2 regions of the Thalassotalea montiporae genome follow, and region 2 is predicted to be linked to the other one. Evidence: riboswitches for the same ligand, from Rfam matches in the RefSeq annotation. Region 2 holds a riboswitch; the other holds the start of a gene.
What was found. Region 2 has a riboswitch for lysine ahead of dapA (4-hydroxy-tetrahydrodipicolinate synthase). Riboswitches for the same ligand answer to the same signal wherever they lie in the genome.

Region 1 (8,765 bases), on a different contig from region 2:
GGCTTTTAGTTGTGACGTCGCAGGTAGCGCATGATTTGTCGCATGCCCACAACCTAGCACAACAATGTAACTAATTGGCTTAATAGAGCGGCCAAAGCTTTCATACGTTTGCTCAAAAGGCGCTATTGTTTTATCTGCAACTGGGGAAATCGAGGAGATACCAAGAATTAGCGTCCCCGCGATTAAAGAGGTTCTGCTCAGTTTAGGTTTTAGCTTAAAAAACAAAGCGGCGATTATCAGTAACAGAAGAGATATATTGAGTGGCATAACAACCACTGCAATAATTTTTTTAAAGAGAAAAAAGTCCATTGGAAAATTAGGAGGCCATAGCGTATTTTTAAAGGCTAACTATATCAGCAGATGTTTTTGAAGTTAAAAGGAAATTAAAGTACTAAATTGTGAAAGGGCAATTGAAAAACAATGTATGCGCGAAGTGCTTTTTTTAATTAGAGTGACTATATGAGCGTAAACTAATGGGGCATTTTATAGCGTATCGAAATGCAGGCGTAATTTAGGTTTAAAGATGAGGAAGTTACTAGAGTGAGTTCTTGGTTTTCATGATAAGAGAAGTTGGTTGCGGGAGCCGGATTTGAACCGACGACCTTCGGGTTATGAGCCCGACGAGCTACCAGGCTGCTCCATCCCGCGTCCGAATGGTTTACTGAGTAAACGAGCCAAGATTGTTTTACTTCTGAATCTATAACGAAGAATTGGTTGCGGGAGCCGGATTTGAACCGACGACCTTCGGGTTATGAGCCCGACGAGCTACCAGGCTGCTCCATCCCGCGTTCGAATGGTTTACTGAGTAAACGAGCCAAGATTGTTTTACTTCTGAATCTATAAAGAAGAATTGCTTGCGTGAGCCCTTGATTTTAAAAGAGCTAACCGACGATTGAGTCGTCTTCCGTACAACAATTAATGTTTGTTTTGCTTCTAACATCTAAAGAAATTGGTTGCGGGAGCCGGATTTGAACCGACGACCTTCGGGTTATGAGCCCGACGAGCTACCAGGCTGCTCCATCCCGCGCCAAGTATTGTAACAGTTTGAGTCAGTTACCAACGACTTCACTTTCTAATGAAGTGTTCATTATCAGAGATTTATTGCATCTCTGTGAAAGCGAGGCGTATGTTAAGGATAGTTAATGTGATTTGCAACTGCTTTTTTGAAGGATTTTACTGCTCGCTCTAATAGTGAGCAAAAAGGTGCGTAAATATACGTATTTGTCGTGTTTGCTATCACAACCTGTTCATTTTTCTGGGCAAGTATCGAGGCTATAGCAGCTCACACTATAGTTACTTCCTGCGAATAGTTGCCTTTGGCAGTTACGTTCAACGATTTGCTTAAATGATTTATCTAAGCACATCTTTTAATTCAACCTATCACAGTATTTTCCTTCTCTCACTTCTCTTTAATGAAATACGAGATAGAAAATCTACAACGCAATTAGCATCAGATATTACAAACAATTGTTTAGACATCTAAATGCCTATTGATCACAACGAATAATTAATGTTTAATGAGGGCGTTATTGAGTTTTTACTTTAAATGTTTACAAGATAAATACTCGCTAACACCAGAAGAGGAGCGATAGCCAGGTAACTAACGTTAGGGTCACTGCCCGTTATGCGTTAATGAGGGGGACTATCGCCGAGGATTTAGTTTGAGTGACAAACTAAATTCGGTCATTAGGGTTGAATCCCTAAGGCTGTCACCAGTAACGAGGTAATCGTTAAATAGGTGGAGAGCTTCTGGCTGAAAATGTCTTGCTTTTGGGCTTCAGAATATCCTCAGCCGTGCTCTTCCTTTGTTGTAAGTAGTTTTTTGCTATATAGGGAGACCCTTTAATGAACATTATCACCAAAATCCACAATCAACTTGCGGCGTGTTTGCCAAGCACCCTTGAAAGTACAATTGAATCTAGCGACTGGGCTAGTGATTGGGGGATTTATGTCTAATTTTACGGTTGCAAAATTTGGTGGTACTAGTGTTGCTAACCATCAAGCGATGGAGCGCTGTGCAACGATTATCAAAAATGATCTCGCCAATCGTGTTGTTGTGGTCTCGGCGAGCGCTGGTATTACCAATCATCTAGTGCGTCTAGGGCAGGAGAGTGTACCTGCGACAGAGCGCAATGAAATTATCGCGAGCATTCGTGAAATTCAATTCAATATTATTGAAGCTTTTACGGGCGACCATAACCTTGGTGACTTTGTTGATGAAAAGCTCTCGCAGCTTGGTGAAATAGCTGAAACTCAGGCGCAGCAGCATAATGTGAAAAATGCTGATGAGATTTTGTCTTTTGGCGAGCAGCTTAGTTCAGCGTTATTTACTCAAGTGCTTAATGAGCTTGGTGTTAACGCCAAATGTTTTGATATTCGCCAAGTCATGAAAACCAACAGTTTGTATGGACAAGCTGTGGTAGATGTCGAAGCACTTAAAACAAACTCCATTGAGCATTTAGCGCCACTCACAAAAGACTGTGTGATTGTTACGCAAGGCTTTATTGGCCAAGATGGGTTGGGGCATACCACGACGCTTGGCCGTGGCGGCTCTGATTACAGTGCTGCATTAATTGCAGAAGCGCTCGATGCCACTAATCTCAGCATTTGGACTGACGTGGTCGGGATTTTTACAACGGATCCGCGCATTACTGATCAAGCTCGCGCTATTCCTGAAATCAGTTTTGGCGAAGCGGCTGAAATGGCTACATTCGGTGCAAAAATTTTGCACCCAGCAACGCTTATTCCTGCCATGCGACAAAATATTCCGGTATTTGTCGGTTCGAGCAAAGAGCCAGAACAAGGTGGTACTTTTATTCAGCAAAGCGTTTCTTCATCACCTACATATCGCTCTATTGCATTGCGCCGAGAGCAAACCTTAGTAACGGTGAAAAGCCCAGCGATGTTACATGCCAGTGGTTTCTTGGCCAAGGTGTTTGCAATTTTAGCCAAGCATGAGCTCAGTGTTGATTTGATTACAACCAGTGAGATTAGTGTTGCGTTGACATTCGATAATCCAACGGGCAGCACACAGTCTCTGATTAACAATTCGGTATTGGCAGAACTTGAGCAACTTTGTGAAGTGTCTGTTGAGCACGGCTTGTCACTTGTTGCGGTAATTGGTAATAACCTTCATGCAACTAAAGGACTAGGTAGCAGTGTGTTTGACAAAATTAACGACTTTAATATTCGTATGATTTGTCACGGTGCAAGTTCAAACAACTTATGCTTTTTAGTACCAGAGCAAGATGCAAATACGGTTGTTGAACAACTTCACGATACACTTTTTGCTGCTTAGCTTTACTGGTTTAGCTTTTGATTGTTATTGGCAAATGAAACATACAAAAGTGCGCTAGGTGTTTTACGCATTTATTGCAAATATTAACCTAGCTGTGCTTTTGTATTGTTTAACACCTTGTCGAGCGTTTGCTGCAAATTCACTACTTCTTCTATCGACAAGCCAGTTAGTGAAAACATAGTTTCTGGTATTTGCGCGGCTTGTTGTTTTAGCTGCTTCCCCTCTTTGGTAAGGCTAATGCGCACAGAGCGCTCATCTTGTTCACTTCGCGTTCTAGCTAGCAGGTTGGCTTGTTCCATTCGTTTTAACAGTGGCGACAAAGTTCCCGTGTCTAGATCTAGTTGTTGACAAAGGGTTTTAATAGGCACACTTTGCTTGGCTTGCCACATTACCAACATCACTAAATACTGCGGATAGGTAAGCCCCAATGCTTTTAGCAAAGGGCTGTATAGCTTAGTAATGGTTTTGTTTAAGCTGTACAGCCGAAAGCAAAGCTGTTTTTCTAGTTTTAAGTTGTCACTCATTACTTTTTTCGTCTGCAGACTAAAGCAGGGCCTTTATCGCTGGTTCTATGGCTTTAGGTTTAGTCATTGTTGAATAACGTTGAATAACTTTGCCATCGCGACCAACTAAAAATTTCGTGAAATTCCACTTGATACCTTGGCTACCGAGAATGCCCGGAGCTGCTTGCTTTAAATGCTTGTAAAGTGGGTGAGCGTTGTCGCCATTGACATCAATTTTGGCAAACAAAGGAAACTGAATATTAAAGTGTAAATCGCAGAATGATTTTATTTCTTCGTTACTGCCTTTTTCTTGCTCTTTAAATTGATTACAAGGGAATGCCAGAATTTCTAAACCCTCATCTTTATATTTTTCGTAAAGATCTTGCAAACCTTCATACTGTGGCGTGAATCCACAAGCACTTGCAGTGTTTACAATAAGTAGAACCTTACCTTCATATTCTTTAAGCGATACGTTTTCACCACGATAATCTTGGGCGTTGTAGTCATATACAGAAGACGACATATTATTTCCTTTTTAAAAGTAGTAACTTGTTATTAATATTGCGCATAATTAAGTTGTACGCAATATAGATAATAAAGTTCACTTTATAATGGTTAAAAAGAAAAATTTATTTTTGGTGAGTTACAAGCTACGAGGTCATGCGTATTGATTGAATAGATTGATACTAATACGGCTTAATTTTCAGTAATATACTGGTTGATATAACACTGACATAGCAAACGTAGTTATCGATAATTGATTGTTAGCGTTTGATATTAGTTTGATCATTTTTAATTAGGAGAGAGCATGGCAAATGTAGCATTTATTGGCTTAGGGGTTATGGGGTATCCGATGGCTGGTCACTTAGCAAAAGCAGGCCATCAAGTAAATGTATACAACCGTACTCATTCAAAAGCTGAGCAGTGGGTTGAGGAATTTGGTGGATCATGCTTTAAAACGCCTAAACAAGCGGCAACTGGCTGTGACATTGTGTTTACGTGCGTTGGAAACGATGATGATGTTCGCTCAGTTTGTTTAGGTGATGATGGTGCGTTAGCTGGTATGTCGGCGGGCTCAATTCTAGTTGATCATACAACCGCATCCGCAGAGCTAGCGCGAGAATTAGCGCAGCATGCAAAAACACAAAATGTAGGCTTTTTAGATGCACCTGTCTCAGGTGGTCAAGCTGGCGCAGACAATGGTGTGTTGACTGTGATGTTAGGGGGCGATCAGGCAACTTATCAAACAGCGAAGCCTGTTATGGCTGCATACTCGCTGTTCACGCAATTAATGGGTGAAGTAGGCAGTGGTCAACTGGCGAAAATGGTTAATCAAATTTGTATCGCGGGTGTTGTGCAGGGGCTTGCTGAAGCTTTCACTTTTGCTGAAAATGCCGGCTTAGATCCAGACTTGCTGGTTGAGACGATTTCAAAAGGAGCAGCAGGCTCATGGCAAATGGAAAATCGCTACAAAACGATGTTTGAAGGCGAGTACGATTTTGGCTTTGCGGTTGATTGGATGCGTAAAGATTTATCCATCGCTTTTGCCGAAGCAAAGAAAAATGGCACACAATTGCCAATGACCGAAATGGTCGATGGTTTTTATCAAGAAATTCAACAAGGTGGCGGTAATCGTTGGGATACATCGAGTTTGATTTCTAGGTACAAGAGCTCTAAACTATAACTTCGTATTAAACGCTAGTTTTATAGAATAAATTTTACTCAATTAGCAACGGAATGCTAATGACAACATTGCTGTTTTTATTGCGTTCCGTTGTATTGATAAGGATATTTTTGTGAACCCATTTTCAAAAAAACTATTTTCAGCTTCACTCATTACGCTTGCATTAAGTGCATGTGGCGGTGGAGGAAGCGAGAGTAGCACTCCAACTCCAACTCCAACACCTGAACCAACCAATAAGTCGCCAGTTGTTGACCCCATGAGTAAACAAGAAGTTCAAGAGCGAGATACTTTTAGTATAGAAGCCATTGCAAGCGACAGTGACGGTTCAATCAATAGTTATAAGTGGGAACAGAGTACTGGTACGCCAGTGTTGAATTTGGTTGAAGATGCAGCCACTTTGTCTTTTACGGCCCCTTCTATTAGCGAATCCGAGACGCTCAGTTTCACTATAACGGTAACCGACAATGATGGCGCAACAGCGAGTCAAACATTAGAAGTCCAATTGAATGCTTATGCAGAAATCAATACTTTGACTTTTGAAGATACAGGTATTCAACGTTGTATTGAAGCGACTCCACAAGCGGATGTTGGGCTCGAAAGTTTGTTGTGTAACGGCATTCAAATAGCTAGTTTGAGTGACCTCAAAAACTTGGCTAGTTTAACAGAGTTAAGTGTTACAAATGCGGGCTTGACCGATTTAACCGGCATAGAAGACATCGCTGGACTAACTAAGTTGAATGTTGCCAACAATCAACTGCGCGATGTCGAGGTAATCTTCTCTTTAAGTGGATTAGAGTCTTTAGATATCAGTGATAACAATATAACTCAGTTGTCATCTAAAATAAGTGATTTAACTAATTTAACTTCATTAAACCTCTCTAAAATTTCAGGTTCCCGTTTTTACCCAACGATAGACCTTGAGTTTATATCGCCATTGACAAGCCTTAAAGAGTTGGAAGTTAACAATAGTCGCATCAGCAGCGTTACTGAGTTAGCTTCTTTAACATCGCTTGAAGTATTAGATTTGAACCATGTAGACGGATTAAATACGCTGAGCTTTCTGACTAGCCTCGACAGTTTAAAAGAGCTAAAGATGGCGAGCTCTTCTGTCGCTGACTTGACTGCATTAACTTCTGTAGAAAATATAGAAGTGCTCGACTTAACTAATACTAGAACGGAAGATTTAACTCCTGTTTATGGTTTGCAAAATTTAAAAAGCTTAAACATATCTGGCACATTCGCGAATATAGATATCGAGGCAATAAGCGCGAAGGAGAGTCTAGAAAGCTTGAATATTGCCAATAACGATAACCTTGAGAATTTATCTGCATTGTCAAAGTTTTCTAACATTAAAACTCTGAATGTTAGTGATATTGATTTATCGACTATTTCATTTGTTTCGACTATGTCGCAATTGGAGCATTTGTATATTGGCGCTAATTTTAGACTTTCTGATATTACCGCTCTAACTAATGTTAGTTCACTGAAAACACTAGATATTTCCCAAAATAGCAACTTAAGTGATTTATCTCCAATTGCCGCATTAACTCAGCTAGAGCAGTTAGGCATGGTTGATATATATCGCTCAAACATCGACCTCTCTGGGTTTGAAAATTTGACCCAATTAAAAGGGCTATTAGCTGGTGGAAATCGGTATGATGATTTAACCCCGTTAGCAAGCTTAGTAAACCTTGAGGTGTTGGATTTATCTTATGCGGAATTTGATGAAATTTTTGACTTTAGTAATTTAGCTAAATTGTCAGAGTTTTCCATTATAAACAATTATGCACTAACCGACCTAACAGGCCTTGGCAGCGCGCCTACATTGACAAGGCTAACGCTAGACCGTGTGAGCAATGTAACAGATTTTTCGTTTATTGCGAGTTTAGAAAGCTTGGAGCAGCTAGAAGTAAACTCTAACGGATATGTTGAGTCGCTGGAGATGCTTGAAGGATTGAAAAATCTAGAGCGAGTCGCATTCACAAATCTAGATTCTTTAACTAACATCGATGCATTAATGACGCTAGATAAACTCGTTTATATTAACCTAAATAACACGAGAAAATTATTGTGTGAAGATATTGCGAACCTAGAAGAAACATACCCCAATGCTGAAATATATACGTATCATAATTGTGTTGAAAAGCCTGTTGATTGGAGTTTAGTCACGGACGAAAGTTTTAAGGATTGTATAGCTAACATTATCGATATTGCCGACGTTACTAATATTTCTTGTTATTCTAGTGATATATCTAGCTTGGCAGGTATTGAGCAATTCGAAAATGCAACTAACGTTAGGTTTTATTATACAAATCAAATAGCGGATTACACTCCTTTGTTATCTCTGAGCAAATTAAGAACCATTGAAATAAATTATACAGAACTAGAGTCTATGCCAGATTTTTCAGGCTTAACTGAATTAACAACTCTTCAGTTGGAAAATAGTGATTTAAGCGACATAAGTGAATTGTCAAAATTAACTCAAGTAACATCACTAGGGCTTAGCGGTAACGAAATTGCCGATTTGTCTCCATTACAAAACCTAACGTCATTGACGAATTTGAGACTTAGTAGCAATAACATTAGTGATTTGTCTGCTTTATCAAATTTAACGTCATTGAGAGACTTGGATCTTGATAGAAATGAAATATCTGATGTTTCACCTCTACAAAGCTTAACTGAATTGAGAACGTTAGAGCTATATGGAAACTCGGATATTGATTGTGACGCACTAGAAAGTTTAGCGTCTGTATTAACCAATGCTTACTTTATTAACCTTCCTTCTCATTGTCGTTAAATTAATGGCAATGAAGAATTAGGCTTTTGAAAGCGGTTAAATAAATTTAACCGCTTTTTTTATTTTACTGCTGTAAATATTGATAAAGTGCTTTTAACACTGACATCTTTCCAGCGTTGTCTTCGTGCTCATGTACTAAGTTTTCTAACCGGATCATAAACTCATCGGCACTTAGTATACCTTTACCACCAAATTGAATTTTGTCTTGGCAGTATTGCTGCCACTTTTGTTTTTCCGCTGCTGATAGCGTGTACGGGTAGTTTCTCGCGCGATAGCGAAACAGCATAACGGGCAAACGCTCATCTTGAAATTCAAATTGATGCTGAGCCAATTGCTCGGGTGCAAGGCTATGTAAAACTGCCATCTGCGCTTTGTCGGCTTCAGAGAAAAAAGCACCACCATAAAGCGCGTGTTCCGCATCTATTTGTTCACTTTCATCATAATCGGGCGCAAATACATCGTTAAGCTTATCTATTATCTCGC
Region 2 (8,765 bases):
ACAATTTAGGGGGCACGGTGGTAGCGCAGATGCTTGCGCTTTATCAGAAGCAATCTGGTGTTTACATTGGTGAGATTGAAGCTGCGATCAGCGAGCAAAGTCAATCTAACTGGCAAGAACGTTGTCACAAAATGAAAGGTGCAGCGGCAAGTGTCGGCTTACTGAGTGTTCATCAGTTCTTAGTGGCTATTGAAAAATCGACAGAAACTTGGCCACAAAAAAGCGAGCACCTTGCTCGCTTAAAAATTGATAATAACGCAGCTATTGCTGATTTTAAACAGTGGCTTGAAAGCTTGTAAGAAGCTTTTTTACAGCCTAAATCCAAACCTAAGCCCCGAATAAGCTTAGCTAAAGCCAATCTAAACTTTAGCTAGGCGTCGATGCTACCAACGAAACGGTAGCCTTCACCATGGATGGTATTGATTAGCTCTGGCGTTTCTGGAATAGATTCAAAGTGTTTACGCAAACGACGAATGGTAACGTCAACCGTACGGTCATTTGAGCGTAAGTCACGACCCGTCATTTCTTTGATTAATTGCTGGCGAGAAACAATTTGCCCAGCATTTTCAATCAACAATTTAAGCGCACGATATTCACCACGAGGAATTGGAATAATATCGCCAACGGGTGTTGTCATCTTGCGTGAGTTACCGTCAAGTGACCATCCGTTAAAGTTGATAATTGCACCGTCAGTGTCAGGTTTTACATGAGTAATACGGCTGAGGATATTACGTGCACGAATGGTTAACTCTCTTGGGTTAAACGGCTTAGTCAAGTAATCGTCTGCGCCAATTTCTAGACCCAAAATTTTATCAATATCACTATCACGACCAGTTAGGAAAATGAGCCCCATATCGCGATTGTTAGTCAACTCTCTAGCTAGCAACAAGCCGTTCTTACCAGGCAAATTAATATCCATGATAACTAAGTGTACTTTTTGTTCTCTTAGCTGAGCGTCCATCGAATCGCCATCTACAGCTTCAGAGACTTGATAGCCTTCTGCTTCGAATAGGTTTCGGAGGTTAAAGCGTGTGACGTCTTCGTCTTCAACGATAAGGATATGGGCTTTTTGCATTTTTTGTCCGTTTACTAACTGGTATCTATGCTTAGTATTGTTTAGTTAGCCTTATATAGTAACTTAACAGCTAAAATTAAAGGCTATTGTTCGTACTTTTTACTTTAGTCTTTAACATTTTAGCAAACAATATAGGTGACTTCATCCGTCACATGGTTACAGAAAGTAATCAATTAGTTAAATTTCGGCATTTCGCTTAATTGTGCAGGGAAAGCAATCTCAAACTGTACGCCTTGCGTTGGTTCAATATCGAATTGAATATGGCCGCCAAGCGCTTGGGTGACAAGGTTATAGACTAAGTGTAAGCCTAAACCACTGCCACCTTCTCCGCGTCTAGTTGTGATGAAAGGATCGAAGATCTTGGTTTTGATCGATGGTTCAACGCCTTTGCCATCGTCTTGGTAATTAATGTGCAGTTGGCCACTTAAATACATCACATTGATTGTGACTATGCCACCATCACTATCTGCAAAACCATGAATAATGGAGTTCACAATAAGGTTGATCAATATTTGATTAATCGGTCCAGGCTTACTAATAACCGCTAAGTTTTCACTGCACTCGATTTGAAAATTTACACTTTTCTGTTTGAGTTGTGGCCCCAATGACAAGATCACCTCGTCAATCAATTGCTTAACGATAAATGCGCTATCTGCTTCATTGCTTTGGTTTACTGCCACTTGTTTGAAGCTAGAAATTAAGTCTGCAGCACGATGTAAGTTTCGTATGACAATTGCCAGATTCTCTTCACTTTCTGTCAGAAAACGGCGCAGTTGACTCGCTTTTAAGGTTTTATCGTTAAAGGCGGTATGAACTTCATTTAAGCGATCAGATAGCAAACTCGATGCGGTAACGCCTAAACCTATTGGGGTATTTACCTCATGAGCAACACCAGCCACCATATCACCTAGCGAGGCCATTTTTTCACTTTCAACCAGTTGTCCTTGGAATTGGTGCAGCTTTTCTAGGGTAGATAATAATTCTTGGTTTGAATCTTTTAGTGCGTCAGTGCGTTGGCTAACTTTGTCTTCCAACTCGTGGTTAAGTTTTAAAATCTGTTGCTCTGCATTTGCTTGTTTTTCTATATGTCGCTCAATGCGATTGAGCATGACATTCAAGTCATCGGCAAGTAATTCAAACTCTTGGTTTTCCATGCCGCTAACACGAACACTGAAATCTTTTTTCTGCGATACATTGCGTATCGCCGTAAGTAATCGATTAATCGGCGTAATCACCGAACTATACATACTGTTGGTGATAAGAGCACCGATAATCAGCACTAAAATATAGCCAATAGATAAGGTGAACCAAGTCGTTGTTTGCAGTTCGTGATAGCTATTTGTATCAAGCTGCAAGTAGGCATAACCAATTAGCTTGTTATCGACTTTGATTGGGTTGATATATTCAATAATGCTATCGGTAATGATAGGCACTTGATATTTTTCGATACTCGCAGTCTTCTCTGGGATAGCAGGGAAGCCTTGCTTATTGTAGCTGGCAAAAAAGCTCAGCTCTTGATTTTCAAAGCGATAAATGTGCACATAGTTAAACCGAGGTAGGTTTGAAAGTCGCTTCAATACCTCTTGATATTCACTATAGTTGTCAGTTTCAATAAATGAGATTGAGCGACCACTAATAATAGCTGCGCGCTCTTTAATATCTTGTTTTAGCTCAGCGCCAAGGTGATCAAAGACAAAATAGGAGACAACCAAGTGTGCGAGAAAAAATGAGCCGGTTACAAAAGCCAGCATTAACAGATTCAACTTACGACGAATTGACTTGGTTTGCACAACTTGGTTGGAATGCATAGTTTGGTTCGAATGCATAGATTGGTTGGAGTGCATAGTTTGGTTCATTACTAGATTTTAACTACCTATCTTAGTGCTTATTCGTCGTTTTTAGTGCTCAATTTTTAACTTGAGCATGTGTCTTAGGCGCAAAGTAGCATGGGTTTATATCTACGATGCTTTTTCAGTGAATATCAAAAGGTCAGCACTCGTCAATGTTTTATTCTTTATTAAGGCTAATTTATACCAATTTAGTTAACGACTGACGCACTGTTTTTTTATTTCACGCTTGCCAGTAATAACTACATTGAAGCGAAGTAGACAGCAAAGCCACGTTGATTAACGATGGTTTGTAATTGTTTAAAACCTTCAGCCAAAATAGGCTGGTATTTTAAAAAGCTATTTGCCACCACAGTTAAGTTACCACCTCTAACCAATCGTTTCGGACACTCACGTAAAAACGTTTCAGTCGCCGCATAATGCGTTTTCAACCCTTGATGAAACGGCGGGTTAGTGACGATATGCGAAAATGAACCGTTAACTTCGATTAGACCATCTGAAGCAAATACTTCACCTGTTAAGTTATTTACTTTTAACGTCTCTTGCGTGGAGGCAACTGCCAACGCACTAATATCGAGGGCGGTAATTTCGGTTTCAGGGTATTGCTTGGCTAAGAAGGCGCTGATCACACCGGCACCACAACCAAAATCAAGCAGTTTGCCTTGATAGCTTTTTTTCGGCAGTTGCTCGGTAGGTAAGTTTTCTAGCAAAACTTGAGTGCCCTTATCGAGTTGTTTTTGGCTAAATACGCCCGGCAGAGCGGCAATGTTAAGTTCTATACCGGCAACCGAAAGCGGGTAGTAGTGGAACCAATCAGCAAGGTTAAAACTGTAGTCACCACGAATAAACTGGCCAGCGAATAAACTGCAATGGCGAGCAGAGTCCAGCTTATGGCAATGGCTAATATAGCCTTGGCTTAATTTTGCTGCTGATTTGATGCCGCCTTTGTTTTCACCGACAAACAACACACGTGCATCTTCAGCTAAATGAGGGGCAAGCATGGCCAGCGAGTAGGCAAGCTCAGCTTTGCTTTTCGGGAAGGCAATCACCGCTAAGTCATATGCGATATCTTCTTTGTTTTGCTTAGCTTCTTTGTTTTGTTTAGTTTCTTGGCTCTGCTCAGCGGTTAAGTGCGTACCAAAGCTGTAGCTCAACTTTGAACTTGGTTGGGCAGCCGTTATTTGCGCCAATTGATCCGCAGCTAGCTTGTTATTAGTGAAATAATGCAATTGGCACTCAGGATATTCATCAAGCCATTCTTGATATAGCCCGTCGACGGGGAAGTTAACTAACACTGCCCGCGTGCATGCTAACTCGCCGATATTGCGAACCAGTACTTGAGATAAATTCGATAATGCCATGTGATGTCCAACTTGCCTCGCGTTAGACGCTAATCGTCAGCGTTAATACGTTGCTTACCTAGGTTGATGATAGCCAGCTTAAGTCTATTGTGAAACTGCTTTTTGCCGACACAAATTGCCAAAATTCGCGGACTACAAACTTCACTAAAATCGCGCGAGGCCGCATTTTACGTGATTGATAAAGCAAGGTATAGCGGTGTGTTGACATTAGAGCAAATATTCGATGTAATGAGCCCGTCCTTATTCCTGCGCGGTGGTGTGGCTCGTCAAGCTCATACCATCGTGATGAAAAGGGCCAGAAGAGGAGCGTTAACCAGGTAGTTAATGTCAGGAGATCAAACTCCAGTGACCATTAATGAGGGGGATTAACGCCGAGACGAATACATTTTTGATTGATGTATTGGTCGGTTGCTCAGGCTGAATCCTGACAACTGTCACCCATTAGGTGGAGAGCTTCTGGCCTTTGTTGAACTGTCTGCGCTTTTTGCCGTGGGCAGGGAACAAATGCCGATAAGTTCTCCGAACGAAGTGAGTTCGAGAGACATGAATCCTGAAACTTCTAATTCATTAGCTAACGCAACCTTACCCAAATTCCCGTTGTGGACTGCGTTGGTTACCCCTTTTGCCGAAAGTGGCGCTATCGACTTTGCCTGTTTATCGCGAATTGCTCGCGAACAAGCAGCCGTCGGCAATGGTTTATTGCTACTTGGTAGCACAGGCGAAGCATTGGCGCTCAATGCTGAGCAACAGTTTGGTATCGTCAAATACGTGGCTGAACTTGGCCTTGATGTGCCGATCATGGTCGGTGTTGGCGGCTTTCAATTAATGCAACAGCTAGAATGGATTGAGCGCTGCAATCAGCTAAATATCGACGCCTATTTACTTGGTGCGCCCTTGTACGCTAAGCCTGGGCCTGTTGGCCAAGAGCAATGGTTTACCGCTTTGCTTAATGCTGCCAACAAGCCTTGTATGCTCTATAACGTACCGTCGCGAAGTGCGGTTACTTTATCGGTTGAAACGCTCGCGAAACTGCAAAACCATCCAAATTGTTGGGCGCTAAAAGAAGCCAGTGGAGATATCGCGCAATTTAATCGCTACCGTCAAGCGTGTCCTAAGCTTGCGCTGTTTAGTGGTGAAGATGCCATGATGCCAGCGCTGGCCAAACTTGGTGCTGCTGGCTTAGTGTCGGTTGCTAGTAATGTTTGGCCATCAGCGACAAAGCTCTATGTTCAACAGTGTTTAGCGCATACCGAACTTGATAACGCGCTTTGGCAGCAAGCCGTTGATGCGCTATTTACCGTGGCAAACCCAATCCCAGTGAAAGTGCTAATGCATGAGAATGGCGAGTTAGACTCCGCCGCCTTGCAACCCCCACTTACCCATTTCGAATTGTTAGATAAACAGCCCTTGATTGAGGCTAACGATGCTATTGATGCTTGGTATCGCGAGCAGACGCAAGTAACTCAGCCTATACAAGTTACTCAACAGACGCGTGAAATTTCATTAGAGCAAAATGAGCCGCTAGCCAAGCAAAGTGCTTAGTTTTAGCACCAAGTATCGCTACTAAAGGCGCGATCAGCAAACTAACGATTAACCCCAAACAGAATTCAGAATTAAAGGTAGAAAAATGACTAATTGGCAAGAAGTTTTACAACAAATGGAGCGCGGTGAAGTACGCGCGGCAACCCAAGACGAGCAAGGTAACTGGCACGCTAATGTTGAAGCCAAACAAGCAATATTGGCGGCGTTTAAAGCGGGCGAAAACACCGAATTTGGTGGTATTTATGAGGGCTTTGTTGATAAACACAATTTACCGGCACGTCAGTTCACCCGCGATGATGCGGTACGCTTAGTACCAGGTGGCTCATCGGTGCGCGCTGGCGCCTATGTTGCTCCGGGGGTAATTGTTATGCCACCTGCTTATATTAATGTTGGTGCTTATGTTGGCAAAGGCACGATGGTTGATAGCCATGCATTAGTGGGCTCGTGTGCGCAAATTGGTGAAAACGTGCATTTGTCGGCCGCAGTGCAAATCGGTGGTGTGCTTGAACCTGTGGGTGCTAGCCCTGTGATTGTTGAAGATGGCGCCTTTTTAGGGGCTGGTGTGGTTGTCGTAGAAGGTGTAGTGATTAAAAAAGGCGCGGTGTTAGCGCCAGGTGTTTCACTGTCTGCTTCTATTCCTGTGTTTGATTTAGTCAATAATCGCCGTTTGGAAAAAGGTGAGCCAATTCCAGAGCGCGCGGTGGTGATTCCGGGTACGCGTCCGGTCGGCGGTGAATGGGCACAATCTCAAGGCCTAAACATGGCGTGTGCCTTGATTGTTAAGTATCGCGATGAGCAAAGTGATGCTTCACTTGAGCTTGAAGATGCATTGCGCTAGTCAGCGTTATTAAGGAAATTAGGATGACGACATCAAGCCTACTCTCTGACGATTTATCGCAAACACTGCGCGCTCATCAAGGCAGTAGTCATGAAAATGGCTATTTTGTTTATGATATTGGCGCGCTCAAACAGCACTTAAATGAGCTACAGCAGCAAGATGTGGTCAAGCTTTGGTACGCGGTCAAAGCCAATCCATTATCAAGCGTTATTCAAGCGGTGGCGAAAAGCGGTATTCAGTTTGATGTCGCCAGTAAAGGCGAGCTAACGCAAGTATTATTGCAAGGAGTCGACGCCGAGAAAATCTTAAATACTGGGCCAGCCAAGTCTTACCAGCAAATTTCTTATTTTCTTCAGCAAGGGGTCAATACCTTTGTTGTCGAAAGTTACAATCAGTTGCAATGGCTAGCGCTGGCCGCGAAAGAGCAGGGTAAAAAGCCTGATGCCTTATTACGCGTTCAGCTGCGCTGGCCAGAAGGTGAAAAAAATCCACTAGGTGGCAATAGCTTAACGCCATTTGGTTTAGGTACGGAAGAATGGGCAGGAATTCGCGCCAGTGACTTCCCAACCATGAATATTTGTGGCTTACATATCTTCCAATGGGGCAATATGCTCAGCAACAACCAAATGTTTTCCCTTTGGTCACAAATGGTTGAGCCGCTTGTTAGCCTAGCAGAGCGCATTGGTTTTGAGCTTAAAGTGTTAGATTTAGGTGGCGGTTTAGGAGTCGATTACCTTGAAACAGGTCAAGGGATTGATTGGCAACAAGCCATGGCTGATTTAGCGCAAATTAAGGCACAAGCAGGCGTAGAAGAGCTGTGGCTAGAGCTTGGCCGCTATGCGGTTGCGCCGTTTGGTTACTATGTTACTGATGTCGTTGATCGTAAAACGAATTTTGGTGAAGAGCAGTTGGTGTTGGCAGCAGGTATTAATCATTTGCTGCGCCCGGCGATCACCGATCAACCTTTCCCTGCCAAGCTGCTGAGACCATCAAGCGAGCAAGTGCAAGATTTTCATTTGCACGGCCCGTTATGCACGAGTATGGATTGCCTTGGTAAATTACCTTTGCCGGGCGATACCAAAGTTGGCGATCAGCTGGTGTTTAGTCTTGCGGGGGCTTACGGCTTTACCGAAAGTATGCCACTGTTTTTATGTCATGAAGTGGCTGCGGAATATGTTTATGATAATCAACAGCTAACTGAAGTTCGCGCAGCACAACCTGCCACTTGGTATATGAGATAGGAAGCGGATATGACAACAACAATTAATCAAGTCACCAAGTCAGTACTGAATGTCGGCGAGATGGCCAGCGGTGCCAAGTTGACGGTGCCGGTTTATCGCTTTGCTGGCCAAAGTGATGCGCCAAGTGTTTATATTCAGGCCAATATGCATGGCGCAGAAGTGCAAGGCAATGCGGTAATTTACCAGTTGCTTGAACAACTTCGTAATCTGCATGTTTTAGGTGATATCACCTTAGTGCCATATGCCAATCCAGTTGGTTGTAATCACAAAAATGGTGAATATACGCTTGGTCGTTTTGATCCGATTACTGGCGTGAATTGGAATCGAATGTACCACCACAACCCTGACTTGGTGGTGCCATTTGTGCAAGACAACTTTGACGCTAGTGAGCAAGAGATAAAAGCCAAATTCAAACAAGTGCTACTTGATGATATCGATCAACAGCTTGATCACAATATGTATGGCTTAACCACAGGTCAGCGTATTGCTTATCAATTGCAGAAAATGGCGCATCAAGCTGACTTAGTGCTGGACTTACATACCGGCCCTATCTCCAGTAAGCATTTGTATTGCCCTGAATATGCCAGAGCCAGTGCTAGTTATTTTAATATTGAACACACCTTGTTGATCCCCAATGAGTTCGACGGCGCATTAGATGAAGCAACCTTTTGCCCATGGTGGTCGCTTGCCCAAGCCTATGCAGCGAAAGGTCGCCCATTGGTGCTAAATAAAGAAAGCTTTACTGTTGAACTGGGCTCACAAGAGCAAATTGATTTAGATGTAGCACTAGATGATGCCAATAGTGTACTGACTTATTTAAGCTACAAAGGCGTAATTAAAGGTGAGGACAACGGGAGCGAG

Region 1: another riboswitch for lysine. It lies ahead of lysC (lysine-sensitive aspartokinase 3); the one in region 2 lies ahead of dapA (4-hydroxy-tetrahydrodipicolinate synthase).

The regions. Positions count from the first base shown of each region.
Region 1 covers NZ_JBQRUO010000012.1:15,239-24,003, reverse strand. Annotated here, with positions in the region: gene ACSLUR_RS18815 (ElyC/SanA/YdcF family protein) at 1-267, opposite strand, end outside; tRNA gene ACSLUR_RS18810 (tRNA-Met) at 572-648, opposite strand; tRNA gene ACSLUR_RS18805 (tRNA-Met) at 712-788, opposite strand; tRNA gene ACSLUR_RS18800 (tRNA-Met) at 951-1,027, opposite strand; lysine riboswitch at 1,571-1,757, shown strand; gene lysC (lysine-sensitive aspartokinase 3) at 1,949-3,298, shown strand; gene ACSLUR_RS18790 (MarR family winged helix-turn-helix transcriptional regulator) at 3,382-3,822, opposite strand; gene ACSLUR_RS18785 (glutathione peroxidase) at 3,842-4,324, opposite strand; gene ACSLUR_RS18780 (NAD(P)-dependent oxidoreductase) at 4,610-5,485, shown strand; gene ACSLUR_RS18775 (leucine-rich repeat domain-containing protein) at 5,598-8,282, shown strand; gene sbcB (exodeoxyribonuclease I) at 8,347-8,765, opposite strand, start outside.
Region 2 covers NZ_JBQRUO010000001.1:267,062-275,826, forward strand. Annotated here, with positions in the region: gene ACSLUR_RS01185 (Hpt domain-containing protein) at 1-299, shown strand, start outside; gene arcA (two-component system response regulator ArcA) at 371-1,075, opposite strand; gene ACSLUR_RS01195 (HAMP domain-containing sensor histidine kinase) at 1,249-2,883, opposite strand; gene ACSLUR_RS01200 (methyltransferase) at 3,165-4,283, opposite strand; lysine riboswitch at 4,575-4,747, shown strand; partial or broken gene dapA (4-hydroxy-tetrahydrodipicolinate synthase) at 4,827-5,726, shown strand; gene ACSLUR_RS01210 (2,3,4,5-tetrahydropyridine-2,6-dicarboxylate N-succinyltransferase) at 5,911-6,663, shown strand; gene ACSLUR_RS01215 (PLP-dependent decarboxylase) at 6,687-7,904, shown strand; gene ACSLUR_RS01220 (succinylglutamate desuccinylase/aspartoacylase family protein) at 7,914-8,765, shown strand, end outside.